Regions from separate parts of the Paraburkholderia agricolaris genome, predicted to be linked through region 1. Evidence: riboswitches for the same ligand, from Rfam matches in the RefSeq annotation. Region 1 holds a riboswitch; the other holds the start of a gene.

Region 1 (15,058 bases):
GCGCGGCATGTATGTGCGTGCTGACGGCCGCGCCGGCTGCCGGGCCTGATTCCGGGCCACAGCGCGTGCGCCGGTTGTACGGGATAGGTCCGCCCCGTGCTCCGATTTCAGCGCACAGGGGACGATCAAGGAAGCCTGGCGAGACGGGTGTGAGCTTCAGTGCCAGTGGCCGTGTCCGCCGCCCCAATAGCCATGCCCACCACCCCAATAGCCATGGCCGCCACCCCAATAGCCGCCAAAGCCTACGCCGATCGAGACCGACGGGCCGTACCAGCCGGGGTAGCCGTAATAAGCGGGATACACCGGCGGCGGATAGTAGGCGGGATAGGCGGGGTAGGCCGGAGCCACGTAGACGGGCGGGGCGGCAGCAACCGTATAAGCCGGCGGCGGATTTTGCTGCGCGTTTTGCGCCTGCTGGGCCCGCTGTTGCGCCGACGATTGCTGCGTGAGCTGTGCCGCCTGTGGATCAGGCGGGCCGACTTGCACGTCCTGTTGCGTTGTAGTCGCGGGGACCGTGGCGTAATACGGATAGTAGCCACCCGGATAGTAACCGTATGGGTAGTAGCAGCCGGACAGCGTCAGCACGCTGACTGCTGCGGTGAGCGCGAGCCCGGTGTGTGAAATACGGGAGAAACGGCGCGGCAGTGGCTGGCCGATCATGCCAGGCGTGTTGATGATGCGGGACTTCATGACGCGCTCCTGTTGCAAACCGACGCCGCCATGCGGGGCGTATTGCCTTGAGCTTACGCCCCCGTCGCGTTCGCAGGATTGCAAAACCGTAACGGCTTATTTCACGTCATTGCAAAAACGTTCTTCGGCGCGACCGGCATGTCGCCGGTCGCGTTCGCGATGTCGCGCCCGCCGGTTCGTTGGTGCGGGCATCTTCGTTCTTTGTGATGGGTTGAGACAGTTGGCCCCGTGCGCCCTCGTGGCGAAAACGCCTCGCTAGTGCTTACTTGCCGCTTACTTGCCGACCTGATTGCCGATGATGCCGCCTGCCGCCGCACCACCCAGCGTCGACAGCGCATTGCCGCCGATCAGACCGCCTGCGGCGCCGCCCACACCGGCGCCGATCACCGTATCGCGTTGCCGGGTAGTCATGTTGTCACACGCGGAAAGACTTGCGGCAACAGCGACGATCGTCGCGAGCGCGCCGAGTTGACGAATCGATTTCATGATGCTGACTCCGTTCATTGTGTCTGGAAGTGGTTGCCTGGAAATGGACAGATCATGCCGTCCTTACACTTGATCTTATCGCCGCAACCCGTATCCAGATGTGTGAGCTTGTCAGTGGATTGTCGGTTTCGTAATCAAATGTTTTCCTTTTGTCAGCATGCGGCGTGCCCGCCGCGCAGAAACGCAAAAAGCCCGCCAGTGGCGGGCTTCGGTGCTGCAGGGCGGTGATGCGGGAGGTTCGAGTGGCGGGCGCGTGCTAATGCACCCACGATCCCTACCTTACTGCCGCTGATAGATCTCAGCACCCTTCTTCATGAACTCGATCGACTTCACTTCCATGCCTTTCTTCAGCGCGTCGTCGTCGGAGAGGCCTTGTTGCGCGGCGAATTCGCGTACGTCCTGCGTAATCTTCATCGAGCAGAAGTGCGGGCCGCACATCGAACAGAAGTGCGCGACCTTGGCCGAATCCTTGGGCAGGGTTTCGTCGTGGAATTCGCGCGCCTTGTCCGGGTCGAGGCCGAGATTGAACTGATCTTCCCAGCGGAATTCGAAACGCGCCTTCGACAATGCATTGTCACGCACCTGCGCGCCCGGATGGCCCTTCGCCAGATCGGCGGCGTGCGCGGCGAGCTTGTACGTGATGATGCCGGTCTTGACGTCGTCCTTGTTCGGCAGCCCGAGGTGTTCTTTCGGCGTGACGTAGCAGAGCATCGCCGTGCCGAACCAGCCGATCATCGCTGCACCAATGCCCGACGTGATGTGGTCGTAGCCCGGTGCGATGTCCGTGGTCAACGGTCCCAGCGTGTAGAACGGTGCTTCGTCACACCATTCCAGTTGCAGGTCCATGTTTTCCTTGATCAACTGCATCGGCACGTGGCCCGGGCCTTCGATCATCGTCTGCACGTCGTGCTTCCACGCGATCTGCGTGAGTTCGCCGAGCGTCTTCAGTTCGCCGAGTTGCGCTTCGTCGTTCGCATCGTAGATCGAGCCGGGACGCAGGCCGTCGCCGAGCGAGAAGGCCACGTCGTACGCCTTCATGATTTCGCAGATGTCTTCGAAGTGCTCGTACAGGAAGCTTTCCTTGTGGTGAGCGAGGCACCACTTCGCCATGATCGAGCCGCCGCGCGAGACGATGCCCGTCATGCGCTTCGCTGTGAGCGGCACGTATTGCAGACGCACGCCGGCGTGAATCGTGAAGTAATCGACGCCTTGTTCGGCCTGTTCGATCAGCGTGTCGCGGAAGATTTCCCACGTCAGGTCTTCGGCCTTGCCGTTGACCTTTTCGAGCGCCTGATAGATCGGCACCGTGCCGATCGGCACCGGGCTGTTGCGGATGATCCACTCGCGCGTTTCGTGAATGTGCTTGCCGGTGGACAGATCCATCACCGTATCGCCGCCCCAGCGGATCGCCCACGTCATCTTGTCGACTTCTTCGCCGATCGAGGACGTCACCGCCGAGTTGCCGATGTTCGCATTCACCTTCACGAGGAAGTTGCGGCCGATGATCATCGGCTCGCTTTCCGGGTGGTTGATGTTGTTCGGGATGATCGCGCGACCGCGGGCGACTTCCTCGCGCACGAATTCCGCGGTGATTTCCTTCAGGCCGTCGGGACCGAATGCGCTCGCACCGAACGCCTGGCCCGGATGCTGGCGGCCCATCATCGCGGCGAGTTTTTCGCCGTTCGGACCGCTCGTCTTCAGGCTTTCCAGATATGCGGCGCGTTGCTGGTTCTCGCGAATCGCGATGTATTCCATTTCCGGCGTGATGATGCCTTTGCGCGCGTAGTGCATCTGCGAGACGTTCTTGCCGGCGACGGCGCGGCGCGGCGTGCGGTGCAGCCCCTTGAAGCGCAGATCGGCGGTCGCCGTATCGGCGGCGCGTTCGCGGCTGAAGTCGCTCGACAGGCCTGTCAGCGCTTCGGTGTCAGCACGCTCTTCGATCCACGCTTGACGCAGCGCGGGCAGGCCGGCGCGAATGTCGATCTTCGCTTCCGGATCGGAGTAGGGGCCGGACGTATCGTAGACGTAGACCGGCGGGTTCTTCTCGCCGCCAAAGCTATCCGGCGTATCCGCCTGGGAAATCTGGCGCATCGGCACGCGAATGTCGGGCCGCGAGCCGGTCACGTAGACCTTGCGGGAATTCGGCAGCGGGGCGACAGCGGCAGCGTCGACGTGGGCGTCGGCGGAAAGAAACTTCGGATTGGCGTTCATGCGTATCTCCTCTGTCGACCGGAGTTAGCGCTTTAGCGCCTTACTCCGGTCCCATGCAACTTGTTGCGGTCGACGAGAGTTGGCGCTTAAGCGCCAACCCCGGTTTCCCAGGTGTGGGGCGGCTAAGCAGGAGACGAGATGGAAGTTGTCGGATTCGCGAGAGATGAAACGGTAGACCAGCTGCGAAATCCGTACGCTTCCCTGCGCTGGCATTATCCAGATCAGGTTCAAAGGGTATTTCTCACCCACGCGACACGGACCTCCAACCTCCGTGCCACGCAGGACCCCCGCGTTAGCAGCGCACACGATACACCGCCTGGGCGTCGCTTGGCAACCCGTCTTGAAAAGTCAGATACCGGAGATAACACCGGGCAGCCGCGCACTATTCTTATGCTGAAAGGGCTGCCGGGAATGATGCGGCGCAGCAGTTCTGCGGCGCGAATGCGTGTTGCCTAGAGCGTGAAGTCGTCGGCAGCTTCGGGCTGGAAGAGGATTTTTTCGAGCTTCAGCACTTTCTCCGTGCCGCTCGGCGGCGTGAAACGGATGCGTTCGCCGCGCTTGGCGCCGAGCAGTGCAAGGCCGACCGGCGAGAACACGTTCAGGCGGCCTTGGGCGAAATCCGCGTCGGGTGGATAGACCACGGTCCAGGTCATCTGCTCGCCGCTGGTTTCGTCGACCAGCGTGGCTTGCGAATTCATCGTAACGACGTTCGCGGGAATGTCGCGCGATTCGACGATCACGGCGCGCTCGAGCACGTCGTCGAGCATGTCTTGCAATTTGGCTTGCGCGCCGGGCGCGGCCGCGTGCTTTTCAAGACGGGCGACGTCGAGCTCGGTGAGGTAACAGGTTTTCGTCTTTTTCATGAAGGGTTCTCCAATTCGATCTGCATGTAAAGGGACTGCGTGCGGATGAGATCAGCCCGGAGCCCGACAACGCGGCTCCGGTAATGGAGGGAGCTGCGTTAGATCGGGCGCCGGGCGGCGAGAAGCGGGAGCGTTCGGGACGGCTGGCCGGCGTGAGGCGTCGCGATCTCCGGGCGCGCACAGCCGGTTGCGCGGCGCGGGCGCAAACGGGTGAGGGCACGGGAGAACGGAAAACGCATTGGGGTAGCCGGCAGATAACGAAAGGGGTTAGGGCGCGTCGCAAAGAAAGCTCAATCGACGCAACCGAAAGGTGAATGTTAGCACGGGCCGCGATGTCTCTTTAAGCGCCGCCCGCAGAGGCCGTGCGGGCGCGGTGCGGCATGTCTGAATTGCATGGAGCTGTTCGAGGACAGCATGAAACGGCCGGGACCGTGGGCGGATATCCCGAATCAAAAATAAAAATCACAACCGGCTGTCATAAGTGGTCTCGTGGTTCGACAAACGTGCAGATCCTGATGGAGCACGCCATGCGAACCGTACGAACCCGCAACGCCACCTGGCATACAGGCCGCTGTATCACCCGCGTAATCGCGCTGGCCGTCGCGCTGACGACCCTGTTTGCCAGCGGCGTTGCAACCGCAGCCGGTGCCGTATGCGCGTCGCACAGCCCGTCGCACCGCGTAGCGCTTGTGGAGCTTTACAGCAGCGAAGGCTGCAACAGCTGCCCGCCGGCCGACAACTGGTTGAGCCAATGGAAAAACAGTGGCGCGACCCAAAGCATCGTGCCGTTGGCTTTACACGTGGACTATTGGAATAGCCTCGGCTGGACCGATCGCTTTTCGCAGCATCGCTTCACCGAGCGTCAGCAAACCCTCACCGATCTGGCCGGCGGGCACACGATCTATACGCCCGAGGTCTTCGTCTCGGGCCGCGAATTGCGCGGCTGGTCGCAACGCGACAGTTTTCAGAGTCGCATCGAAGAGCTTGTTGCCGAACCGGCCCAGGCGAATGTCGCGCTCGAACTGAAACCGCAGGCGAAGGGCGCTTTCAATGTCGATGCGCAATTCACCAGCAAGGCGGCCGACGCCAGCGGCACATTAAATGCCTACGTCGCGCTCTATCAGAACGCGTTGAACTCGCAGGTCAAAGCCGGGGAAAACGACGGCGCCACGCTGCATCACGAACGCGTCGTGCGGCAATGGATCGGCCCCGTGCCACTGGTTGCCGGTCACGCGCAAATCCACCGCGATCTCCACATCGACGATGCCGACGCCAACGCGCCCGCTGACACCTTCGGCGTTGTCGCGTTCGTCGAAAACGCCGCGACCGGCGATGTGTTGCAGGTCGGCGAGCTGGCCGCCTGCCACTGATCGCGCGACACCCTCGCAGCGTTTCTCATTTCATCGGAGATTCTCATGGCAACGCCTCATGCTCTTAGCGAAACCGCTCCGCCCGCGACGCCGAAGAGCGGCACGATTCACCCGGTGTGGGTGCGCGTCACGCATTGGCTCAACGCACTCGCGGCCGTCCTCATGATGCTGTCCGGCTGGCGCATCTATGACGCGTCGCCGATCTTCAAAAGCTTCACGTTTCCCACGGCGCTCACGCTCGGCGGCTGGCTCGGCGGCGCGCTGCAATGGCACTTCGCGGCGATGTGGCTGCTGGTTTTCAACGGCCTGCTGTATCTCGCGCTGAACCTGGTCGGCGGGCGCTTCGTGCGCAAGTTCCTGCCGGTTTCGCCACGTGCCGTGCTGCACGACTTTGTTGCCGCGCTGACCGGCAAGCTCTCGCACGCCGATCTGCGCGTCTACAACGCTGTGCAGAAATTGGCCTATCTGTTTGTCGTCTGCGATCTGATCGTGCTGGTGCTCTCCGGTCTCGCGATCTGGAAGTCGGTGCAGTTTCCGCTGTTGCGCGAGTTGATGGGCGGCTACGACAACGCACGCATCGTGCACTTCTGCGCCATGTCGCTGATGGCTGCGTTCATTGCCGTGCATCTGGTGATGGTGGCGCTCGTACCGCGTTCGCTGCTGGCGATGCTGCGCGGACGCTAAGCGGTCAATCCACGGATACGCAAAGCTTTAAGGATATCGAATCATGTTCAAACCTGAAACCAGAGCCGATCGAAAGCCCGCTTCAATGCCTGACGACAAGCTCGATCGCGAATCGATCCTGATCGACGCCCGGCGCGAACTCGCGATGCCGTCGCGGCGCCTGTTCGGCAAGCGGCTTCTGACGCTCGGCGGCCTGTCGATGCTGACGGGCTGCTCGCTGACCGATAACGATTCGGTCAACACATTCCTCACGGCCGTGTCGCGTCTGAACGACCGCGCGCAGGCCGCGCTGTTCGATCCGAAGCAACTCGCGCCGACCTACACCGAAGCGCAGATCACGCGGCCGTTTCCGTTCAACGCGTTCTACGGTATCGAGGACGTGCCCGACGTCGACGCCTCCGACTACAAGCTGAAAATCAGCGGTCTCGTTACCGGTCAGCGTGTCTGGACCTTGCCCGAGTTGTACGCGCTGCCGCACGCCGAGCAGATCACGCGGCATATCTGCGTGGAAGGGTGGAGTGCGATCGGCCGCTGGGGCGGCACGCCGTTTGCCGATTTTCTGCGGCGCATCGGCGCGGACACGAGCGCGAAGTACGTGGGCTTCAAATGCGCCGACGACTACTACGAAAGCATCGACATGCCGACCGCGCTGCATCCGCAAACGCTGCTCACATTCTCGTATGACGGCGAGCGTCTGCCCGCGAAATACGGCTTCCCGATGAAGCTGCGCATGCCGACCAAGCTCGGCTACAAGAATCCGAAACACATCGTCGAGATGTTCGTCACCAATACGTACCCTGGCGGCTATTGGGTCGACCAGGGCTACAACTGGTTCGGAGGCTCCTGACGCGCGCGAGTCGGCGCGTGCCGGTCCGTACGCGCGACCCCGGGCGGCAGAAGCTTCGGAAGTACCCCGGTGTCCCCTGGACGCCGGTTTAGATTCACCATCCATAACGAAACGGAGTTTCCCATGAAAAAGTTCGCAATCGCAGCAATGGCCGTCGCCCTCCTGACCAGCGGCGGCGCCGCGTTCGCTCAGGCAAGCGGCGCGATGTCCAACGATGCAATGTCCAAGGACACCATGTCGAAAGACTCGATGTCCAAAGACAGCATGAAGAAGGACACGATGAAGCACGACAAGATGAAAAAGAGCGGCGACGCGATGGGCATGAAGCACGAGGCATCGGGCGCGATGGCCAACTGAGTGTTGCCGGAGATGCCGGCCGCATAGTTCAGGCGCCGGTTTCACACGTAAAGCGAAAGCCGGGGATGCGTCCCCGGCTTTTCTGTTGCAAGTACGCAAAAAAGTTACGATTCTTTCAAGCGACGCGGTGGGCGCTTACTGCATAATGCGGCGTCGCGCCCGTTGTTTGGCGCGTGTCAGCCGTGGATCGATTCCTTTCGACCGCCGCGGCGTTGTGGCCCCATTGGCCATCTATCGTCTTTCCGTTCCACCGACATGTCCGCCAGCCTCGCCCGTCAGACCGCATCGCCGATGCGGTATCCGCCATCCCGCCACCGGGTCTTCAGCGGGGGCGCAGCACCTCGAGCGGCATGGGCGGATTGAACGCATGTCGCCGCAACTCCCCAGCCGTTTTCCGCGTGGTTTTCCGATCCGTTTGCCGCAGTCCCGCAACGGACAGATCGCGCTCGCGCTCGCCGTCGTTTATCTCGTGTGGGGTTCGACCTATCTCGCCGTGCACGTCGCGCTCGGTTCTTTTCCGCCGCTGCTGCTCTCGGGGCTGCGCAATCTGTTTGCCGGGGTAGGGCTCTTCATTTTCGCGGCGCGCCGCAATCCGGTTTGGCCGAGCGCCGCTGAAATCCGCAATGCCGGCCTGGTCGGCACGATGCTGGTCGGTTTGTCGAGCGGCATGCTGGCCTATGGCATGCGCACTGTCGGCACCGGCACCGCGGCCGTGATGGTCGCGACCGTGCCGCTGTTCGCGACCGTGATCGCGGCGGTGGCGGGGCGCAAGATCGGCCGGGGCGAGTGGTTCGCGATCGGCCTCGGGCTGGTGGGCATCGCGATTCTGAGTCATGGCGACAGCGCGCCGGGATCAGCGGGCGGCAGCCTGGCGATCCTGTGCGGCGCGCTGTTCTGGGCCGGCGGCGCGCATCTGGCCGGCCGACTGAAACTGCCTTCGGACCTGTTTCTATCGACGTCGCTGCAGATCGGTCTCGGTGGCGCGATGTCGACGCTGGTCGCCTGGGTGTCCGGCGAGCGGATGATGGAAGTGCATTTTCTGCCGGTGCTGGCCTTCGTCTACCTGATGCTGATCGGCACGATGGCCGCCTACGTCGCGTACGGTTTCCTGATCCGGCATACGAGTCCGATCATCGCCAGTAGCTGCATGTACGTGAACCCGGTGGTCGCGGTGGCGCTTGGGGCGTTGCTGCTCGGCGAGCCGGTCACGCATTCGACGGTCATCGCGACAATCGTGATTCTGGCCAGCGTGGGGCTGTCTTTCTGGTTCGATTATAGGAAGAAGGGGCTTGCCTGAGGACGGACGGCGGGCTGTTCAGGTTGCCCGCCGCCTGCGCGCTGATGTTCGGTCTCCGCCGCGTGCCGCGGCATCGGAACGCGTTGACCCTCGCCGCGTTCCGTCGCGTTTCACCGCTTCAGAGCGACGCCGCCACTTCCGCACCTTCGCGAATCGCGCGTTTCGCGTCCAGTTCGGTTGCCACCTTTGCGCCACCGATCACGTGATAGCGCGGAGCGCTCGCATCATTCGAAGCTTTTACGCCGGCCCTGCTGTGGGCCCCGCTGTTGACCCCATTCGAGCCGCTTGATCCACTCGCCGTTTGAGCCGCAGTTTCCGGCACCAGATCCCGCAAGGATTCCTGCCCCGCGCACACCACGATCGTGTCAACTTCGAGCCATTCTTCGACACCCTCGCGCGCGATCTTCAAGCCACGGTCGCTGATTTCCAGATACGCCACCCCGCCGAGCATCTTCACGCCATTTCTTGCCAGCGTCGCGCGATGCACCCAGCCCGAGGTTTTACCGAGCCCCATACCGAGCTTGCCTGGCTTGCGCTGCAGCAGCCAGATTTCGCGGACCGGCTGTGCCGGCGCCGGCGCTTTCAAGCCGCCGCGTTCTTGCACCGTGAGATCGACACCCCATTCGTCGAGCCAGGTATCGCGCGGTATCGGCAGCGGGTCGCCCGTACGATGCAGCAAAAATTCGCTGACGTCGAAGCCGATCCCGCCCGCACCGATCACGGCGACACGGCGTCCCACCGCCGCGCCGCGCAGTACGTCCACATAAGACAGCACGTTAGCGCCGTCGATGCCGGCAATCGCCGGGCTGCGCGGCACGATGCCCGTGGCGACGATCACATCGTCGTAGCCGCCTGCGGCAAGCAGCGCCGGATCGACGCGCGTCTCGAGCCGCACGTCGACGCGGTGCCGCTGCAACTGGCTCTGAAAATAGCGGATCGTCTCGCTGAACTCTTCCTTGCCGGGCACGCGCATCGCCAGATTGAACTGACCGCCGATGGTTGCGCTCGCATCGAACAACGTCACGCGATGGCCGCGCGAAGCCGCAACGGTCGCGGCGGAGAGTCCCGCCGGCCCGGCGCCGACCACCGCAACCGAACGCGCTGCCTGCGGGCTCAAGACCGGCCGGTAGATCAACTCGGTCTCGCGTCCCGCACGGGGATTCACGAGGCAAGTCGCGCGCTGGTTCTTGAACGTGTGGTCGAGGCAGGCCTGATTACAGGCGATACAGGTGTTGATTTCATCCGCGCGTCCCTCGGCGGCCTTCACGACGAATTCGGGATCGGCGAGCAGGGGCCTTGCCATCGACACCAGATCGCCCGCCCCCTCGGCGAGCAGTGCCTCGGCGACTTCGGGCGTATTGATGCGGTTCGATACGATCACCGGCACCTTGACCGCAGCCTTCAGCCGCGCGCTCAGCGCGGCGAATGCGGCACGCGGCACCGAGGTCACGATGGTCGGCACCCGCGCTTCATGCCAGCCAATGCCCGTGTTGAACATCGTCACGCCGGCGGCTTCGAGCGCCTGGGCGACCTGCACGGTTTCTTCCCAGGTGTTGCCGCCTTCGACCAGATCGATCAGCGAAAGCCGGTACACCACGATAAAGCGTTCGCCGCATGCCGCGCGTACGCGCTCGACGATCTCGCGCGCGAGCCGCATACGGTTCTCGATGCTGCCGCCGTAGCGGTCGGAGCGCTGGTTCGTACGTGGACACAGGAACTGGTTGAGCAGATAGCCCTCGCTGCCCATGATCTCGATGCCGTCGTAACCGGCGCGCTGGGCAAGGCGTGCGCAGCGGGCATAGTCGCGCACGGTCCGGGCGATACCGGCTTCGGTGAGCGCGCGCGGTTTGAACTTCGAGATCGGCGACTTGAGCGCTGACGCGGACACGACGAACGGCTGGTACCCATAGCGCCCCGCATGCAGGATCTGCAACGCGATCTTCCCGCCTTCGGCATGCACGGCCTCGGTCAGCAGGCGGTGATTGCGCAGATCGAACACCGAATTCAGCGTGCCGCCGAAGGGCAGCAGCCAGCCTTGCCGGTTCGGCGAGATTCCGCCCGTAACGATCAGACCGACCCCACCCTTCGCACGCTCGCGGAAATAGGCCGCCAGCTTCGGGTAATTCCAGAAACGGTCTTCCATGCCGGTGTGCATCGAACCCATCACCACGCGGTTGCGCAAACGGGTGAAGCCGAGGTCGAGTTCGGCGAGTAAGTGTTGGTAAGACATGCAGGGACCGTGTAAGTATGGGTTGTGCGCGAACAATACACTGCCGAACGCGCCAACTCTCCGAGGGAAAATTCTAATCCGCGTAACGCGTTGCTCCGTAAAGGATTGTTCGGCTGCCGGCCTCCTGTCCGACCCTGCGGCACGTGCTTTGCTCAAGCCGGATGCACGGGCCGCGGGCTCGACACAGAGAGGTGAACAATGAAAATGATCCGAACCATGGCGGCTGTAGTCGCTGTTACATCCATTTTGAGCGCATGCGGTGGCGGCGGCAGCAGCGACGTAGGCAAGGAACTCGGACTGACGAATCCGGAGATCCATTTCATCAATGCGATTCCCGGTGGCCCGTCGGTCGACTTTCTCGTGAATGGCTCCGCGCCGTCGGGACAGACGAACGTCGGCTATAAGGGTGTGACGAATCTCACCAACATCAACACCGGCTCGACCACGGTCGCGTATGCGCCCACCGGCACGACGACCGCGTTGGCGAGCGGTAACTTCCCCGATGCGGCCAAGGGTCACGATTACACGGTGCTGGCGTTGCCGGGCCTGGCCGCGCCGGATATCGGCCTGATCGACGATCCGTTCGACAAGGGCCTGCTGTCCAACAGCGCGCGTCTGCGCGGCTTTAATGCGTCGGCGAACGCGACCAACCTCGATCTGTATCTGGTTCAGTCAACCAGCACCGACATCACCAACGTCAGCCCGACTATGGCGGGCGTGTCGTTCAAGAATGCGGTGCCGGCGAGCGGCCAGGATTCGATCTACGTGTCCGGCGGCCAGTATGTGCTGATCGCGACGGTGGCGGGCAGCAAGACGCCGATCTTCCAGTCGGCAGCCTTCTCGCTGTCGAACAACGCCGACTGGCTGGTGACGTCGGTGCCGATCGGGGGGACGTTGAGCCAGCTCGTACCGGGGCAGATCCATCTGCTGGTCGCGCAGAACGGCAATACCGGCACGCCGAGTGTCGAGTTGACGAACACGCTGACGGGCCAGTAAGGGGCGCATAAAAGGCCAACAGGCTCCCGAAGCTGCATGGCGTGCATGGCACACTGCACATGCAGCCATGCAGCAATCGATGGGAGGGTATAGCGGCGATCCACGTGAGTGGATCGCTGTTCCCGTTTATGTGTCCGGCGACGAAAAAAAGCCCGCCGCGGTTTCCCGCGACGGGCTATGGAGATTCGGCATCCCAGGGCGCCGTGAGGCGCCGGGAATCCTTGAGTTGCTGCTAGCTTACTTTGCCTGCTCGGCTGAATTCGTGATGGCGTTGCCGCCCTTCGAAATATCCTGCCCGGCTCCCGCCATCGTGTTGCAACCCGCAAGAGCGGCTGTTCCCGCAATGAGAAGCAAAGCGATCAGTCGGTTCATGAGAGTTCTCCTTGTCGAGAATGCATCGGTTGACGTGCCCATCCTGGAGGACACGCGCTAGCCTGGCTAGCTGTCGTCCGACCGCGGCTTGCGCCAGTCGATCCGGTCTGATTGCATGTTAAAAAAAGGGCGTGGGAAGCGCTGTCAGTTGCGCTGCGATTTTGTTGTAGGCGTGATCCTGTGTTTGCGTCGGCGCACTCCTACACGCTCGCTTCGATACGCCGAAAAACCTTACTGGACAGGTGTTTCCGAGGGCGGCGATGCAGGCGAATCCATCGACGGCGTTGCCGTGCTGACACTCGGCATCACCACATGGATGTCGGTGCCGTTCGGCACACCGCGTTGAATATCGAAGCGCCCGCCGTGCGCGGCGACCCGTTGGCGCATGCCGAGCAGCCCGTGGGTGTGGGTGCGCTTCAGATCGGCCGCCGTGATGCCGACGCCGTTGTCGGCGATATGCAGCGCCACCTGGCCGTCGCCGACCTGTAGCGCGATCGACACCTTCGAGGCTCGCGCGTATTTGGCGGCGTTCGTGAGCGACTCCTGCGCGACGCGAAAGAGGGCGATTTCGGTTTGCTCGTCGAGCTGGATATCGTCGGCCGGCAAATGCGATTCGAGCGCCCAGTTGTTGCGCTGCGCGGCTTCGTCGGCGAGCGTGCGCAGCGCGGTGACGAGGCCGAAGTTCGCCAGCACCGTGGGCCGCATGTCTTCGATGATGCGCCGTTTCAACGCAATGCCCTGATCGAGATTGGCGAGCGCGCGCTTCAGTTTCTCCGTAATGTCCGGGTGGTTGTCTTTCAGTTTGCGATGGGCCCAGGCTACATCCATCTTGCTGGCGGTCAGAATGGCGCCGAGTTCGTCATGCAGTTCACGCGCGAGCTGCGTCTTTTCGTTTTCGCTGACAGCCTGCAAGTGCCAGCCTAGCGCTTCGAGCTGGCGCGTGCGTTCGTTGACGAGCTGGTCGAGTTCCTCCTGTTGCGTGATCAGTTGACGCTGCACGCGCGCCTGCCGGTCCATCTGGATGCCGAGATTGCGAAACAGCAGAATGAACAGCACGATGTTCAGCGCGGACAAGCCGGCCGCGCATAGCGTGGAGATGCGCTGGTCGGCGCGGCTTGCGTCGAGTGCGTGCTGTGCGCGGCGTTCCTCGTTGTCGCGCAGCAATGTGAGCGTACTGTCGATCAGCGCGGCGTCGGCGGGATTGGCCGTGCTTGCGCTGCCACAGGCAGACAGATTCAACGGCTGCGGTGCCGCGCGTTGCAACGCAGCGGCGCCGGCACCGATGCGCGCGTCGATTAGCACGGCGATCTGCGTGAAACTCGCGAGCTCGGCGCTATCCGCCTTGCCGCTGCGGTAGAACTTGCCCAGTTGTTGTTCGTTCTGCCGTATCTGCCCGGCGGTTGCGCAAAAACCCTGAGCGGCCACCTCCTGCTTCGTCAGAAGAAAATCGCTTTGATGCGCGCTCAGGCGGGATAGCTGGCTTGCAAGCGTGCTCAATTGCACGGTGACGTCGCGTGCCTCGAGCGCCGTTTCGTACTCCGCGGCAATGCGCTCGCGCGCGGTTTCGAGAATCACGAGTCCACCCACCGTAATGACAATTGCCACGGTCATCGCGATTGCCCAGCTGCGATTGCGCATCCAGCCGCTCAATCGCGCTGTGGCCGGGGGTTTCTGCATCTTCGACGCGTACGGCACCTTCGACTCCTTAAATGGGGCATCGGTCTAACGGCCACGGGGCCAGGCAAACGAGCGCCGGCATCGCTTCCCGAGCCGCAATTTCCGTGCGCCTCGTTCGATGCAATCAGCGTAACGCTGCCGTAATTCCATGTAAGCGGATTCTCACACGAAAAACGGAGCATGTCGGAATGCGCCGACTGTCGACGACCGATAGGATGAACCTGATCGTTCATTGACTGATTCTGGAGGAGGCCATCATGTTGAAATGGGCATTGTTCTTCGCCGTCGTGGCGATAATCGCCGGGCTGCTCGGCTTTACCGGCGTAGCGGCGGGCGCAGCGGCGATTGCGAAATTCCTGTTTGTCGTGTTCGTGATTCTGTGCGTGGTGTTCCTCGTTCTCGGTTTCGTGGTAACGAAGAAAATTATCGATTAGCGCCGCTCGACGAGGTGGCCGCGTGCCGTTCCCGCAGGTTGCCGGAGAGCGGTTCGCCTCGGGTTCGTCCCAGTTCGCCTCAGAGTCTCTTTCGCAGACATCTACAAGGAGAATCGCCATGCTTCACTATGCCATCGTCTTTTTCGTGATTGCGATCATTGCCGCTGTGTTCGGTTTTACCGGTATCGCGGCGGGTGCGGCGGAAATTGCGAAGATCCTGTTCTACATCTTCCTTGTCGTGTTCGTGGTCACGCTGCTGCTCGGCGTATTTCGAACGTAGACGAATAGCCTTTCCTTAAACGGGCGTATCAGGCGCGATTCGTGCGGGATACGCAGTTCCCCATACCGGATAAAGGAGAATCTTAATGACGAAATCTTCTGGCGCTCAAGGCGCAGCCTCTCAATCCAGCGATTCGTTCGTGATGGACCTGAAAAAGATCCGCGAGGACGCGCGCAAGCATATGTCGGATGGTCCGGTTACGCAAAGCTACGGAGCTGACCGTAAGACGGTGCTGAAACTGCTCAATGATTCGCTGGCCACTGA
Region 2 (15,058 bases), 3.0 Mb from region 1:
CGCACGCTGATGATCCAATGCCGGTCGTTGCGCGCCGTGGCGATGTCCACCGGCGGTGAGCCGTGCTCGAGCGCGTTGTCGACGAGATTCGTGACCAGCCGGTCGAGCAGGGTGCGCGGCAACGCGAACGACGAACCGGCGCGCAGATCGAGCGTGAACAGCGGTGTCTCGGTACTGTCGCTGGCGGAAAACTGTTCCCGCAGGAATTCGTCGACTTCGACCGGCGGCCCCGCATCAGCGGACTGGCCGGCAAACTCCAGAAACTGCTGGACGATGTTGGTCAGCGAATCGACGTCACGGATCAGGCCGGCCCGCTCGCTTTCCGCGACCAGTACGCTCGCGCGCAACTTCAGCCGCGTCAGCGGTGCTTTCAGATCGTGGGCGACGCCGGCCAGCATTACCGCCTGGTCGTCGCCGGCCTCATTCAGGCGCCGCATCATGTCGTTGAAGGAGCCGATCAGATCGCGCAACTCGCGCGGGCCTTGCACCGTCACGGGTTCTGGCCGGCCGCCCGAACCGAATGCTCGGGCCGCGTCGGCCACGCGCGACAACGGCCGCTGCATCTGCCAGACCGCGAACAGCGAGAGGATCAGCGCGGCCGCCAGCATCGAGATGGATTCGATCAGGAAGCGCGGGCGCGGGGGGACGTCCACCGGCACGACAACCCAGTTGGACTTGCCGGGGAGCAGTACCCATAACTGCGGCGGATGCAAGTCGTCGACGGCGATCTGCGTGCCGGGCGGCAGGTTCTCGCGCAAATGCCGGCTCAGTTCGACCAGCGGATGGGCGGAGGGCGTGTGCAGATGGACGCTCGACGGCATGTTCCAGGTGGGCACGAGATGCACGCGCATGGCGGGCGCAAGCGCGGCGCCCTTCATCGGCTCGCCGTTGATGGCTTGCAGCACCAGCAGAATGCCGCGCGCGAAGCCGTCGATTTCGTGACGCGGCGGCTGCATCACCACCAGCACGAACCAGCCGGCCTGAATCGCGAACAACACCGTTGTCGACAGCAACGCCATTCTGCCGAACAGTGTGTTCAGCGGGTTTCTCATGCGCTTGAGGCAGCCTCGTCGGCGAATGGGGTGCCGTCGGCGTCGGGTACGAACACGTAGCCTTTGCCGCGCACCGTCTGAACGTAGCAAGGGTTGGACGGATCGTCTTCGATCACGCGGCGCAGGCGCCAGATCGGCACGTCGAGGCTGCGGTCGCGGAACGCGAGGTTGTCGCGATGCACGAGATCGTGAATCAGCACGCGCGACAGCACCTTGTACGGATTGTTGACGAAAATCTTTAGCAGCGCGAACTCACTGTCGCGCAGCGGCAGCTTCGCGTCGTCGCGTGACAGCGAGCGGGTGGCGAAGTCGAGTTCGAACGGGCCAAAGCGATACGGCTTGCGGGCTTCCGGCGCACTCGTGGTGGACGGCCCGCGGCGGCGTAACACCGTGTGGATGCGCGCGAGCAGCTCACGAGGGTCGAACGGCTTGGTCAGGTAGTCGTCCGCGCCGAGCGATAGCCCGACGATGCGGTCGGCCACCGTGCCGCGCGCCGTTACGAAGATCACCGGGATGTCGTCGCCGGCGGCGCGCAGTGCGGTGAGCGCGCGTAAGCCGTCGGTGTTCGGCATCATGATGTCGAGCACGACGACCGACGGCCGTTCGCGTTCGAGCCGGCGTTGCAAATGGGTGCCGTCGTGCAGCACCGACGCGTCGAAGCCGTTCGTCTGCAGAAACTTGCAAAGCAGATCGCGTACGACCGGATCGTCGTCGACGATAAGGACCTGTGGATTCATGGCGAAATTCTAGACTGGCCCGCGCGACGCACGCCCGACTGTTTTCTTACCAATGCTTACCTAAACTCGCACCGTCTTTGCCGATTCGGGTGTCAGTCCCGCCACCAAAGGCTCACCGCCCATTTCAAGGCCACATATTTGGCAATGCGCGGGTAATGGGTGAGTAATGCTCCGACCGGGTGAAGCGCGGCGCTGCAGTCGTTTTACATCGCTTGAACGCCTCCACATGACCAATCCGCCCCCAATTGCTACCGCCGGCAATGGGTCGCAACGGGTCGTAAGAACCGCCGGAAAGCGCGCGTTCCTTCGTGCATCGCTACCGCCTGTGCGGCGAGATGATTCGTCGTGCAGTACGTTGCGTCGCATGTCAAAAACAGCCTAACGCCTTGGGCCCACGGCAAGCGGCGTGAAATCGAAACCTAGCGCCATGCGAGGCTCATCATGACCATTCACAGCCATCTCGGTTCAACCCGCTTTTCTTCGCTCGCCCCCATGTCGGCGGCGGAAAAGCCCGCAACTTCAAACAACGCGGCGGCGACGCCGCAGGCACCGGAGTCCGTTAGCGAGGCGCAGCCGTCGTCGCCCTCGCTGCCGTCTGGGCTCGTCGGACATCACGTCAACACGACCGCCTGACGCATCGAGGCCCGTGTGTCGACCTCAAGCATTCCTGACCGCTTCGTCCGTGTCGCTGCGTGGTTGACGCTCGGCGCGGCGCTGCTGCCACTCGGCGGCTGCGCCGTTGCCGCGCTGCCGTGCCGGCTGACGTCGGCCACGCTGAAAATCATTCCGGTCGTCGGCCATGCCGCGGCCACACCGTTCGACATGTGTTCATCCGCCATCGACTGAATCATGACACTCAAACGGATTGCCTTTGCGTTGACGCTGCTGGGCGGCATGTTTCCGTTGGCCGGCGAGGCGCAGGCCCAGGCGCAGCCGGTCGCGCGCGACGCGAACGCAGCCGGTGCTGCGTCGAAGAGCACTTTTCCCGAGGCACGCCGGCGTTCGCAGGACATGCCGTTCGCGTTTCGCGGCATTGCGCTCGGCACCACGCTGGACGAATTTCGCGCCGGCTCGACCGTGCGCGCCACGCCGGTTGGCAGCGTACCTGTCTGCGAGACGGACGTGCAGGCCGGCGCGCTCGGCATGCGGCTGAAATCACACGAGAGTCTGACGGTTGCGTGCCGCTGGGCGCATCGTTCCGACGACGGCTGGGCAGTGTCGCAAGCAGTCGTCGACGGCGCGCCGGCACTGGAGCACGTGCTGCGTTTTGCGCGTGTCGACGGCCAGAGCGCACTGCGTCTGTACGAGATTTCTTTTGTGATCGACGAGATCACCGCCGAGGACTTGCGCGACGCGCTCGCGGACCGTTATGGCGCGCCGCGTCTGGTGACGCAAAGCGTGTCGTCGCCAGGCGTGCTGCCGGTCTACGTGTGGGACAACGCGGTGAGTTCGATTACCTTGTGTTTTTTGCCGGGAACGCGCAACGGCACGCTCACCTATCTGTTGAAGGGCTCGGACGCATGGGTGAAATCCGTCGTGCGGCAGTGGCAGGCAAGCGGCGCCGAGGCGGGGTGATGTGCCGCCTCGTCTGCCGCGCTGTTTGCGGGATCACGCGTGGCGTCGATTGCGTCGTTGAGCGAAGCATTGGCAGCGCGACCGCACGGTTTGTTTTCATTCCGGCCGATCCGGCCAAGGAGCAACTATGACTGCGCTACGTCTGACCGTCGCGCTAGGCGCTGCGGCCTGTCTCGCGGCTTGCGGCAGCAGCCAGCAACCGTCAATCGTTGAAACGCCGATGTCGCCGCCGATCGCGTCGGCGCCGCTGAACGTCAATACGCAGGGGGCGATCTATCAGGCCGGCGCGCCGTTGCTGCTTTACGAAACGCCGCGCGCCCAGCATATCGGCGACGTGCTGACGATCCGTTTGTCGGAGTCGTACAGCGGCAACAATAGCTCGACCGCGGCCGCGAGCCGCTCGAGCAGCATCACCGCGACCGCTGCGGATCAGTCGACCAACGCCGCTGCGCGGCTTGCGAGGTTGTTCAACGTCGGCTCGGCCAGCACCGACTACAAAGGACAGGGCAGTCTCACCGACACCAGCGGCATGACCGGCACACTCGCTGTGACCGTGATCGGCACGATGTCGACCGGCAACCTGGTGGTGTCGGGCGAGAAGGTCATCGCGATGAGCGGCAATCGCGACCGCTTGCGCCTGTCGGGTATCGTCAATCCGAAGGATATCGAAGCGGGGAATTATGTCGCGTCGAGCAAGGTCGCCAATGCACGTATCGAGCAGGCCGGCGTGGGGATGGTGTCCGACGCCACCACGATGGGCTGGCTGCAAAGAATGTTTCTGAGCGTGCTGACTTTCTGACGTCGATCGCGGTGCGCGCGCGAGCAGCGCGACACGCCGGGGCACGCTCTCGCCGGTTTTACGAAAGCGGCGCCGCGTTGCGTTCCGCCGCGCCGATTTCGCCGTCCGGTACGAACACGTAGCCGCGGCCCCACACAGTTTGCACATAGCGCGGCTCGGACGGGTCCACCTCGATCAGCCGCCGCAAGCGCCAGATCGATACATCAAGGCTGCGATTGCGATGCGCCTCGCTATTGCCGTGTAGTTTCTCCAGCAACTGTGCGCGGGTGAGTACGGTCATCGCATGAGTGACGAATACCTTGAGCATCGCGAACTCGCTTGAGCGCAGTGGAATGCGTTCGCCATCGCGGCGCAGTTCGCGCGCCGGAAAATTCACCTCGAAGCGGCCGAAGCGATAGGGCGCGCGTTGCTCCGGCGCGCTCGGCGCAATCGCACCGCGGCGGCGCAGGACCGTGCGAATCCGCGCGACCAGTTCGCTCGGTTCGAATGGCTTGCCGAGATAGTCGTCGGCGCCGAGTTCGAGGCCGATCACGCGGTCGATCGGATCGGCGCGCGCGGTCAGCAGGATCACGGGAATATCGTCACCGGCGACGCGCAATGCGCGCAGCGCGCTGATGCCGTCGAGCTCCGGCATCATGATGTCGAGCACGATCAGCGCGGGGCGCTCGTTTTGCAACGCGCGCTGCAGCGCCATACCGTGTTCGAGCGTGGACACATTGAAGCCACGCCCTAGCAGATATTCGCTGACGAGCTCGCGGACGACGGGGTCGTCGTCGACGACCAGAATGGATTGGTTCATCCAGGTCATCTTAGTGATCCGCGCGAGCGGCGCAAAGCACGTAACGCTTTCGAATCCTTTCTCGCGTAAGAGAAAGCAAGCAGGCAGGTCTGCTTCTTCTAGTTTGCCAGCGATGTCTGCATCGTTTGCATCGGTTGCCGTTCCAGGTCGGTTTGATCGATCACCATCTTGTCGATCAAACCATTGAGTTTGGTCGATGCGGTGGAGAAGCGGTCGGTATTGAGGCCGCCGGTCTGGTAGCGCGCGGTGACGAGAATGCGCCCGTGCTGGATCAGCGTCAGATCGATGATCGACAGATACTGGATCGTTTCGTCGCTAAACGAGCGGCGACCGTAATCGATCGCCGCGTTGTAGACGAGACGCGCCTCGCATCCGGCGGGCGAGGTGCCCGGATTGTAGACGTCCGAACGAATGCCGCGCCGGTCGAGCGCGAGCTGCAGTGCCGGCACGAAATCGCCAACCGATACTGTTTGATTCACTTCGATGCAGACGTTGTGCACGTCCGCCCGCCGGCCGTTGACGAAGGTCGGCGACGAGTAGTTCGCCGCGATCGCGTAGCCGGCCTGAATCACGGAGCCGGTGGCGTCGGCCGCTGAGATCAGCGTCCACGCGCAGCCGTTCAGACCTAACGCGAGGGACGCCGAGGCAGCGAGCCGGGCACCGGGCCGCCGCAACATGACCCACGCGGCCAAAGGGGCCCCCGTGAAAGCGTGAGCGCGCAAGCGTGGCATGGAGGTCATGATGCGGTGCCTGGTAGCGGTGAAGATATGCGGCGTCACAAAGGAGCGCTGCGAATAGCGGTGCAGGGTAACGGTAACGGCCCGCGGCAAGCAGGGTCCACGCTCAGCGCGTGACGCGCAGGCGCAGTTCGTTTTGCCCTTGCACGCTGGCCGTGACGTTCACGCGCCGGTCATCGGTGGTCACGATGAAATGCTGACGCGTCGGCGTGTTGACGTCGTGCACGACGTTCGGAAAGCAGGCGGCGATATCGGCGCCGAATTCCTCGAGCGGATCGTTGACCACGCCGTCGGCTTGCCAGTGCGCGCGCCAGTGGCAATCGTAGGCGTGCGCGTTGGCGCGGCAGTCGTCCACGGCTGAGACCCCCGGCAGTTGCGCGGCGGGTTGCGCGTGCAACTGCTTGAAGTCGGGAGCACTGACGATATGTTTGAGCGCGGGGCAAACGTCCGCGGGTTCGGTGGGCTGGGCGGCAAGCGCCGCGTGCGTGGCGCTCGCGAGCAGCAGGGCTGCGCCAAGAACGAGCGCTGCGCGCTGGGTCAAAGGAGGGGAGCGGCGATCGAATGACATGTGCGGAGAGTCCAGTAGCAGTGAGTGGCGTGGCGGACCGGAGAGGGTACGGCCCGCACGACTATCGTCGCTGCTGCAAGGTTTTTTCAAAGCAGGGAACAGCTTGCCCGCTTCGCAAATGCTTTCGAACTCTTCTCGTGTGTTTCCGGATGTTGCGACGTGTGGGCCGGCGGCGCACAAGGTCTCGCGGCAACGGCTCGCAGCAAGGTCTCGCAAATAGGCGTGCGGCCTCACTGCGCTGACGAGCGGCGTTCCGCCTAGCCGAGCGTGAGGCCGCCGTCGATATGAATCACCTGGCCGGTGATGTGGCGCGCTTCGTCGGAGAGCAGGAACGCGATCAACGCGGCGATATCCGCCGGCTCGGCGACGTGGCCAAGCGGCGTTGCTTCAGCGGCGCGAGTCCACACCGATGCATTATCGGCACTTGGACCGCGATCTTTACGGGTGTAGCCGGGTGCCACGCAATTGACGGTCACCCCATGCGTCGCCAGTTCGGCGGCGGCGGTTTTGGCCAGCGATTCGAGTGCCGCTTTCGCGGCCGCCGTAGCGGCGAATGGCGCATCGACGCGATAGCGATGCGCGACGAACGAACTGAGTGCAACCACGCGGCCCCGCTCCGACGTCGCCAGTGCCGGCGTGGCTCGCTTGACGAGCGCGGCGAAGGCGGCCGGCATTGCGGCGAAGGCGGCGTTGAACGCATCCGTGTCGAGTGCGTTGAGCGTTTGCCGTTGCGCGTGGCCGGCATTCGCGACCAGTTGGTCCAGCGCGCCGAACTGCGCGAGTGTTTGATGAATCACGTGCTCAGCCGCGCCGCGTTCAGCCAGATCGGCGCATACCGTCGCGCAGCGCGCGCCGTTCGCGCTGCAATCGGCGGCGACCTGCGCGAGACGCTGACGCGCTTCGTCGTCGGCGCCGCGTGCGTGCAGCATCAGCGCGGTGCGCGGCGCGGCGATGCGACGTGCCAATGCCGCGCCGATGCCGGAACCCGCGCCGGTGATCAGGACGACCCGATCGAAGCCGGAGTCGCTCATGTCAGTCGCGCTGTTCGCGTCGTCGGCTCGGCTCATGTCGCTCTCGCTGTGCATGTTGCTGATGCTGTTTATGCGGCGATCGGTTCGCCCGAGCGCTCGACGTCGAGCGTGTCGCCATGGAACGCCGCCAGCGATTCGCGATGCGCGACACTGACGATCGCCGCCTTCGGCAGCCGTTCGGTGAACAGGTGATAGAGACGCGCTTCGTTTTCCGCATCGAGCGCGCTGGTCGCTTCGTCGAGGAACAGATAGTCCGGTTTGTGCAACAGCACGCGGGCACCGGCGAGGCGTTGTTGTTCGCCTGGCGAGAGGATGCGCGTCCAGTGCCCCGATTCCTGCAGGCGCTCGGCGTATTCCGAAAGATGGCAGGTGACGAGCGCTTCACGGCATTCTTCGTCGGTGTAGGTGTCCGCGGGGGACGGATAGGTGAGCGCGGCCTTCAGCGTACCGATCGGCATGTAGCTGACCTGCGGGATGAACATCATGCGCGCGTTGACGGGTGCGTCGATCGAACCGTCGCCGAACGGCCACAAGCCGGCGAGCGCGCGCATCAGCGTGCTCTTGCCCGAGCCGGACGGACCCCGCACCAGCCAGCGTGAGCCTGGTGTGATCGCGATATCGCGGATGCGCGACAACGGGTTGCCGTTCGGCAGCGCAAGCTGGAGGCCGTCTGTGGAAAGCCGGTCTTCGTCGACGAAATGCAGGTTGATGCCGCCATGCGCGGTGGCCGGCGACACGGACTCCTTCAGACGCGGCGCATGCACGATGCGCTTGAATTCACGCAACCGGTTCACGGTGGCGCGCCACTCGACGAGGGTGCCGTAACTATTGATGAACCACGAAAACGAATCGCTGACGGTGCCGAATGCGCTCGAAATCTGCATCAGCACGCCGAACGTGAAGGCCCCTGCGAAGTAGCGCGGCGCGGCGACGACGATCGGAAAGATGATCGCGATCTGGCCGTAGAAGCTCAGCACGAAGGTGAGCCGCTTGGTGTACTTCATCACCTGCCACCAGTTGTCGCGGATGCGGCCAAACAGCGTGTGCGCGTTCGTCTTCTCCGTTTCCATGCCGTTATAGAAGGCGATCTGTTCGGCGTTCTCACGAAGACGGATCAGGCCGAAACGGAAATCCGCCTCGACTTTCTGCGCCTGGTAATTAATCGGCACGAGCGGGTGGCCGACCTTCTGGATGATCAGCGAGCCCACTACTGCGTAGAGCGCCGCGGCCCACACCATGTAGCCGGGAATCTGTATTGGCATGCCGCCGAGCGAAATGGTCAGCGCGCCGGCCAGCGACCACAGGATCGTGATGAACGAGACCAGCGTGACGACCGTGGAGAGCAGGTCGAGCGTTAGCGAGAGCGTGGTGGTGGCGAACGATTGCAGGTCGTCGCTGATCCGCTGGTCGGGGTTGTCGGCGAGCCGGTCGCGTTCGATCCGGTAGAAGGCGCTGTCGCGCAGCCATTCGTTGAGATAACGCGTGGTCAGCCACTGGCGCCAGCGGAAGCCGAGCATCTGGCGCAGATAACGGCCGTACACGGCAAGGATGATGAAGCCGAACGCGAGCCCGGTGAACACCATCAGCAGGTGCGGAAAGTCGTGCACGTTCTTGGTCTGCAGCGCGTTGTAGAAGTCGGCGCTCCAGCGATTCAGGCGCACGTTGATCCACACGACGAGCAGATTCATCACGATGATCGCGACGAGCAGCCCCCACGCCGTTTTTCGTTCTTCGGAAACCCAGTAAGGTTTGATCAGGCTCCAGGCGGAGACTTTTTCGTCCGGCGGCAGCGCGGGGCTGGAAGCGGTATTCGGTGTCATGAGCATCCTGATGAAGTGCTGGCCCATCTGGCCGGCCCATCTCGGGCCGACCCCACGGCGGTTTGCGGTACGTGCCCCGGGCGTCATGCTCGACGAACCCACGTCCGGGTGAGCGCCTGATTCTGGCGCGAGGCCCTTAAGTGAAAATTAATTTCCACTCAGCGGCCCCGCCTCGACGCCGCGCATGCGGCCAGGCGACCCCGCAGTATCCGGTGCTGGCATTGTGCCAGAGCGCCGGCTCCGGCCATATTGACGGACCGAAAGATGGTGCCGGATCAAATGCAGCGCGACTGCATGGGCCATTGGTTTGCGGGCGTTGCGCCTTTTATGGTCTAATGACCTTCGACGAAACAGGGGTGCTTTGCCCACAGGCTGCGTGATTCTCATGCAGCGGCGGCGAGGCTGAGAGAGACCCTTTGCACCCGATCCGGGTAATACCGGCGCGGGAAGTTTCCGGAAGCAGCCAGTCTTCCATTCCCCGCCGGGCGGCGTCCGCTATTGGGACGCGCGTTTTGCCCGGCCGGCCTCACCCGCCGGTTTCGTCCTGGGTACGTGCGTTTTTGGGCCGTACAGAAAGGACTCGATGACCGCCTATTCTTCATACATGTGTTTTACTGCTCGCCGCGCTCCAGCCGCTTATGTTGATGCGCCGTGCTGTTTTAGCGTTGCCGGCCGTTGCGGCTCGGAGTGGGCGCGATGAACCGTCCTGCTCAACCTGATTTCGCGGTGCTCGGCGGCGGGCTGTGCGGGCGTCTGGTCGCATGGCGTCTTGCCGGTGAAGGGTATCGCGTGGCGCTCTACGAGCGCGGCGACGCCGCCGGCTCGCAAGCTGCGGCCTGGGTCGCCGCCGCCATGCTGGCGCCGCTGGCAGAAGCCGCTAGCGCTGAATTGCTGATCACGCGTCTCGGCGCAAGCTCGCTCGAGACCTGGCCGCAAGTGCTGGCCGAATTGCCCGAACCCGTGTTCTTCCAGCGTAATGGCACGCTCGTTGTCTGGCATCACGCCGACCGGACCGAAGCGCCTTTGTTCGAGCGCCGCGTGCGCTCGAACGCGCCTGCCGAATTGCTCGACGGCGGCTTTGTGACACTGGCCGGCGCTCAACTCGGTGCGGCCGAACCCGCGTTGGCGGGCCGCTTCAATCAGGGTTGGCTGCTACCGCATGAAGGCCAACTGGATAACCGTCAGGTGCTGGCCGCGCTTGCTGCGGGTCTGGCGCAGCGCGGTGTCGATACGCACTGGAATACGCCGGTCGACGATCACGCGCTGCCGCCTGCGCGCGTCACGATCGACTGCCGGGGCTTGGGGGCGAAACCCGTGCTGCCCACGCTGCGCGGCATCCGCGGCGAAGTCACCCGGGTCCATGCGCCTGGTATCGGGCTGACGCGGCCGGTGCGCCTGTTGCATCCGCGCTATCCGCTGTATATCGCGCCGAAGCAGGACGATCTCTACGTGATCGGCGCGACCGAGGTAGAAGGCGAGGACATGTCGCCGGTCAGCGTGCGCTCGGCGCTCGAGTTGCTGAGCGCGGCGTTCTCCGTGCATCCCGGCTTCGGCGAGGCACGCATCCTCGAATTGAATTCGCAGTGCCGCCCGACTTTGCCGGACCACCGTCCGGCCTTGCTGTGGGATGGCGCGCAGACGCTGCGCGTGAACGGCCTGTACCGGCACGGCTACATGATCGTGCCCGAAGTCGCCGACGAAGCCGTGCGCTTTGCCGCGGCGCTGCTCGACGGCCGCATCGGCGACGCCGATGCTTTCGCCGGCTGGCAAGGCGCCGCGCGCTGGAGCGAGCTGTTTCAACTGGACTCCGCGCGGGAACCGGCATGAGCGTTGCGCATCCGCGGATGAAATAACCGCGGGGCAAGCCAGCACGTGCCGCTACCGCTATTGACTGAACCGTATTCGAACACCATGGACATTCATATCAATCAGAAGCCGTTGTCGCTGCCCGAAGGCGCGACTGTTGCCGATGCGCTCGCCGCGTTCGGTGCGCGTCCGCCGTTCGCGGTCGCACTGAACGGCGATTTTGTCGCGCGCACGCAGCATGCGGCGCGCGCGCTGTGCCCGGGCGACAAGCTCGATGTCGTGCAACCCGTGGCTGGCGGCTAAGCCCCGCACCACGCCTTGCCGGAGACCAGGATTATGCAAATGACTGCCCCCCAAACCGCCGACGCGCTCACGCTGTACGGCCAAACCTTCGTGAGCCGCGTGCTGCTCGGCACTTCGCGCTATCCCTCGCTGCAATCGCTGTCCGATTCGATCGACGCGGCGCGGCCCGGGATGGTGACCGTTGCATTGCGCCGGCAGATGAACGAAGGCGGCGCCGAAGCCGGCTTCTTCGACCTGCTCAAGCGCCACGGCGTGCCGCTTTTGCCCAATACCGCCGGTTGTCTGACGGTCGGCGAGGCGGTGACCACCGCGCACATGGCGCGTGAAATCTTCGAAACAGACTGGATCAAGCTCGAACTGATCGGCGACGACTACACGTTGCAGCCCGATCCGATTGGCCTGATCGAAGCGGCCACGCAGTTGATCAAGGACGGCTTCAAGGTGCTGCCGTACTGCACCGAAGATCTCGTGATCGGCCGCCGTCTGCTCGACGCGGGCTGTGAGGCGCTGATGCCGTGGGGCGCGCCGATCGGCACCGGCAAGGGCGTGATCAATCCGTACGGCCTGCGCGTGTTGCGCGAACGCCTGCCGGATGTGCCGCTGATCGTCGACGCCGGCCTCGGCGTGCCGTCGCACGCGGCGCAGGTAATGGAGTGGGGCTTCGACGGCGTGCTGCTGAACACCGCCGTGTCGCAGGCAACGCACCCTGACGCGATGGCGCGCGCCTTTGCGCTGGGCGTCGAAGCGGGCCGCCAGGCTTTTCTGGCGGGGCCGATGGCCGAGCGCGAAAGCGCGCACGCGAGCACGCCGGTGGTCGGCATGCCGTTCTGGCATCAAGACGGGAGTGCTGCATGACGCAAACTTTGCCTTTGACCGGCCGCGACCTCTTCTGGCCGCCCGCCGATGAACTCACCGAAGCCGCCGAGCGGATCCGCGCCCGTCTGGGCGACTGGCCGCCGACGCACGCGCCGTGGCGCATTTGCCTGACCGCGCCGGACGAGCCGAACGGCGGCGACCTGATCGTTGTCGCCGACGCGCAACAGCACGGCGAGCAGGTGGCGCGCTGGCAGGTGCAGGGCGCCGGCGTGATCGTCGCAGCCGAGAATGCGGCGACGCTCCATCTGGGCGGCGAGAAATACGGGCTGGAAGGCCATCTGGCGGAAGACTGGATACCCGCGCTGGCGGCGTTTCTGGACTGCGGTTTCGATCCGCACGACGCACTGGTGCTGGCTCTGGCCTGGCGTGACGGCGACGAAACCCATGCGGACGACGCCTTTCCGGCCGATATCGCCCGCTTCCCGCGTCTGACCGGCCTACCGGCCGCGCCGGCGCAAGCTTTCGCGCGTTGTCCCGACCGGCTCGGCCTGTATCCGGTGCTGCCGACCGCGGAATGGGTCGAACGGGTGGCGGCTTTCGGCGTAAAGACAATCCAGTTGCGCCGCAAATCGGCCCAACCCGCCGACGAACTGAAGCGCGAACTCGCCCGCTCTGTCGCTGCGGGCCGCGAGCACGATGCCCAGGTTTTCATCAATGATCACTGGCAGGCGGCGCTGGAAGCGGGCGCTTACGGCGTCCACCTGGGCCAGGAAGACGTGCACACGGCCGATTTGTCAGCGCTTGCCAGCGCCGGCATCCGGCTTGGCCTGTCGACGCACGGTTTCTACGAGATTCTGAAAGCACTGCATTTCCAGCCCAGCTATATTGCTTTGGGCGCCGTGTTCCCGACCACGACCAAGGTCATGCCGACCGCACCGCAGGGGCTCAAGCGTCTGGCGCGGTATGTTCGCCTGCTCGACGGCGTCGTGCCGCTGGTGGCGATCGGCGGGATCGATCTGCAGGTGCTGCCCCAGGTGCTGGCGACGGGTGTAGGCTGCGCCGCGGTTGTGCGCGCCGTGACCGAGGCCGCCGATCCGGCTGCCGCGGTTTCTGCGTTGCAACATGCGTTTACGCAATAATCGTCAAAGTCAGTAAAGGGACAGGGCACCTCACGGCAGCTTTTGCATGATGGCCCTATAATTCGGCCTTCCGTGTAAAAGGACTGTCAGTTTCGTGTCTTCCTCCCCCGAGACCTTACTCGAGCTGCGTGACGTCGACTTCGGTTATGGCGACCGGCTCGTCCTGTCGAACCTGAATCTGCGCTTCAAGCGTGGCCAGGTCGTCGCGGTCATGGGCGGCTCGGGTTGCGGCAAAACCACGGTGCTGCGCCTGATCGGCGGTCTGGTGCGCGCGCAGCGCGGCCAGATCCTGTTTCAAGGCCAGGACATCGGCCAGCAGACGCGCGACGGTCTCTACGCGCTGCGCCGCAAGATGGGCATGCTGTTCCAGTTCGGCGCACTGTTCACCGACATGTCGGTGTTCGAGAACGTCGCGTTCGCACTGCGCGAGCACACCGACCTCCCTGAGGAGCTGATCCGCGATCTCGTATTGATGAAGCTCAATGCGGTTGGGTTGCGCGGTGCGCGCGATCTCGCGCCGTCGGAGATTTCGGGCGGTATGGCGCGGCGTGTGGCGCTGGCCCGGGCGATTGCGCTCGACCCCGAGCTGATGATGTACGACGAGCCGTTCGCCGGCCTCGATCCGATCTCGCTCGGCATCACCGCCAATCTGATTCGCGCGCTGAATCAGGCGCTTGGCGCAACCTCGATCCTCGTTACGCACGACGTCCCGGAGTCGTTCGCGATCGCCGATTACGTCTATTTCCTCGCCAACGGTGGGGTGCACGCCGAAGGCACGCCTGCGGAGCTGCGTGCGTCGACCGATGCCACGGTGCGCCAGTTCATCGACGGCGCGCCGGACGGCCCATTCAAATTCCACTACCCCAGCCAGACGCCGCTCGCGGCGGACTTCGGCATTGGCGGAGGTCAGTCATGATCAGTGCTTTGGGTCGCTCGGTGATCGACGGCTTGGGCACGGCCGGCTATGCCACGCGTTTCTTCTTCCGGCTGCTGTTCGAATTTTTCCCACTATTGCGCAGGCCGCGCCTTGTCACGAAGCAGATCCACTTCGTGGGTAATTATTCGCTGGTGATCATCGCTGTGTCAGGGCTGTTCGTCGGTTTCGTGCTCGGCCTGCAGGGGTATTACACGCTCAACCGCTACGGTTCCGAGCAGGCGTTGGGGCTGCTGGTCGCGCTTTCGCTGGTGCGCGAACTCGGACCGGTGGTCACCGCACTCCTGTTCGCGGGCCGTGCCGGCACGTCGCTCACGGCCGAGATCGGGTTGATGAAGGCAGGCGAGCAACTCACCGCGATGGAAATGATGGCGGTGGATCCGGTGAAGGTGGTGGTGGCGCCGCGCCTGTGGGCGGGCATTATTGCCATGCCGATTCTGGCGGCGATTTTCAGCGCGGTCGGTGTGTTCGGTGGTTATGTGGTGGGCGTGCTGCTGATCGGCGTCGATGCCGGCGCGTTCTGGTCGCAGATGCAAGGCGGTGTCGATGTCTGGCGCGATGTGGGCGCCGGGGTCATCAAGAGCGTGGTGTTCGGCCTCGCGGTGACCTTCGTGGCGCTGTTTCAGGGCTACGAAGCCAAGCCGACGCCGGAAGGCGTGTCGCGCGCCACGACCAAGACGGTCGTGTACGCGTCGCTTGCGGTGCTCGGCCTCGATTTTCTGTTGACCGCACTGATGTTCAGCTAAAACTGCGCTGCACGTTTTCGCTCGGCGAACGCGCCTCGGCTTGCGCGAGATCTGAGCGGTAGCAGCGTGGCGGATTCACTTTGGGATGACGATGAAAAAGACTGCTCTCGACTTCTGGGTCGGCCTGTTCGTGGTGTTGGGTTTCGTGGCGTTGCTGTTTCTCGCGCTGAAGGCTGGCAACATGAGCTCGTTGTCG

Evidence for each region. A riboswitch is a leader RNA that binds a small molecule or an ion and turns the genes downstream of it on or off. The one in region 1 is predicted to bind thiamine pyrophosphate.
Region 2: linked by a shared signal. The riboswitch ahead of GH665_RS19385 (FAD-dependent oxidoreductase) and the one ahead of thiC (phosphomethylpyrimidine synthase ThiC) in region 1 are both predicted to bind thiamine pyrophosphate.

What each region holds. Positions count from the first base shown of each region.
Region 1 is NZ_QPER01000001.1:1,378,220-1,393,277, forward strand. It holds gene GH665_RS06215 (hypothetical protein) at 157-690, opposite strand; gene GH665_RS06220 (glycine zipper 2TM domain-containing protein) at 964-1,176, opposite strand; gene thiC (phosphomethylpyrimidine synthase ThiC) at 1,456-3,387, opposite strand; TPP riboswitch at 3,568-3,686, opposite strand; gene GH665_RS06230 (GreA/GreB family elongation factor) at 3,840-4,250, opposite strand; gene GH665_RS06235 (DUF1223 domain-containing protein) at 4,778-5,620, shown strand; gene GH665_RS06240 (cytochrome b/b6 domain-containing protein) at 5,666-6,304, shown strand; gene GH665_RS06245 (molybdopterin-dependent oxidoreductase) at 6,348-7,151, shown strand; gene GH665_RS06250 (pentapeptide MXKDX repeat protein) at 7,275-7,508, shown strand; gene GH665_RS06255 (EamA family transporter) at 7,876-8,805, shown strand; gene GH665_RS06260 (NADPH-dependent 2,4-dienoyl-CoA reductase) at 8,924-11,035, opposite strand; gene GH665_RS06265 (DUF4397 domain-containing protein) at 11,234-12,031, shown strand; gene GH665_RS06270 (entericidin A/B family lipoprotein) at 12,269-12,403, opposite strand; gene GH665_RS06275 (sensor histidine kinase) at 12,635-14,080, opposite strand; gene GH665_RS06280 (DUF1328 domain-containing protein) at 14,338-14,514, shown strand; gene GH665_RS06285 (DUF1328 domain-containing protein) at 14,633-14,794, shown strand; gene GH665_RS06290 (ferritin-like domain-containing protein) at 14,880-15,058, shown strand, end outside.
Region 2 is NZ_QPER01000001.1:4,399,496-4,414,553, reverse strand. It holds gene GH665_RS19440 (ATP-binding protein) at 1-1,052, opposite strand, end outside; gene GH665_RS19435 (response regulator) at 1,049-1,789, opposite strand; gene GH665_RS19430 (hypothetical protein) at 2,231-2,422, shown strand; gene GH665_RS19425 (DUF6726 family protein) at 2,438-2,635, shown strand; gene GH665_RS19420 (hypothetical protein) at 2,639-3,364, shown strand; gene GH665_RS19415 (flagellar basal body L-ring protein FlgH) at 3,492-4,163, shown strand; gene GH665_RS19410 (response regulator) at 4,222-4,962, opposite strand; gene GH665_RS19405 (hypothetical protein) at 5,061-5,702, opposite strand; gene GH665_RS19400 (hypothetical protein) at 5,806-6,267, opposite strand; gene GH665_RS19395 (SDR family NAD(P)-dependent oxidoreductase) at 6,525-7,298, opposite strand; gene GH665_RS19390 (ABC transporter ATP-binding protein/permease) at 7,367-9,118, opposite strand; TPP riboswitch at 9,461-9,584, shown strand; gene GH665_RS19385 (FAD-dependent oxidoreductase) at 9,815-10,945, shown strand; gene thiS (sulfur carrier protein ThiS) at 11,030-11,227, shown strand; gene GH665_RS19375 (thiazole synthase) at 11,267-12,082, shown strand; gene thiE (thiamine phosphate synthase) at 12,079-13,182, shown strand; gene GH665_RS19365 (ABC transporter ATP-binding protein) at 13,277-14,098, shown strand; gene mlaE (lipid asymmetry maintenance ABC transporter permease subunit MlaE) at 14,095-14,862, shown strand; gene mlaD (outer membrane lipid asymmetry maintenance protein MlaD) at 14,954-15,058, shown strand, end outside.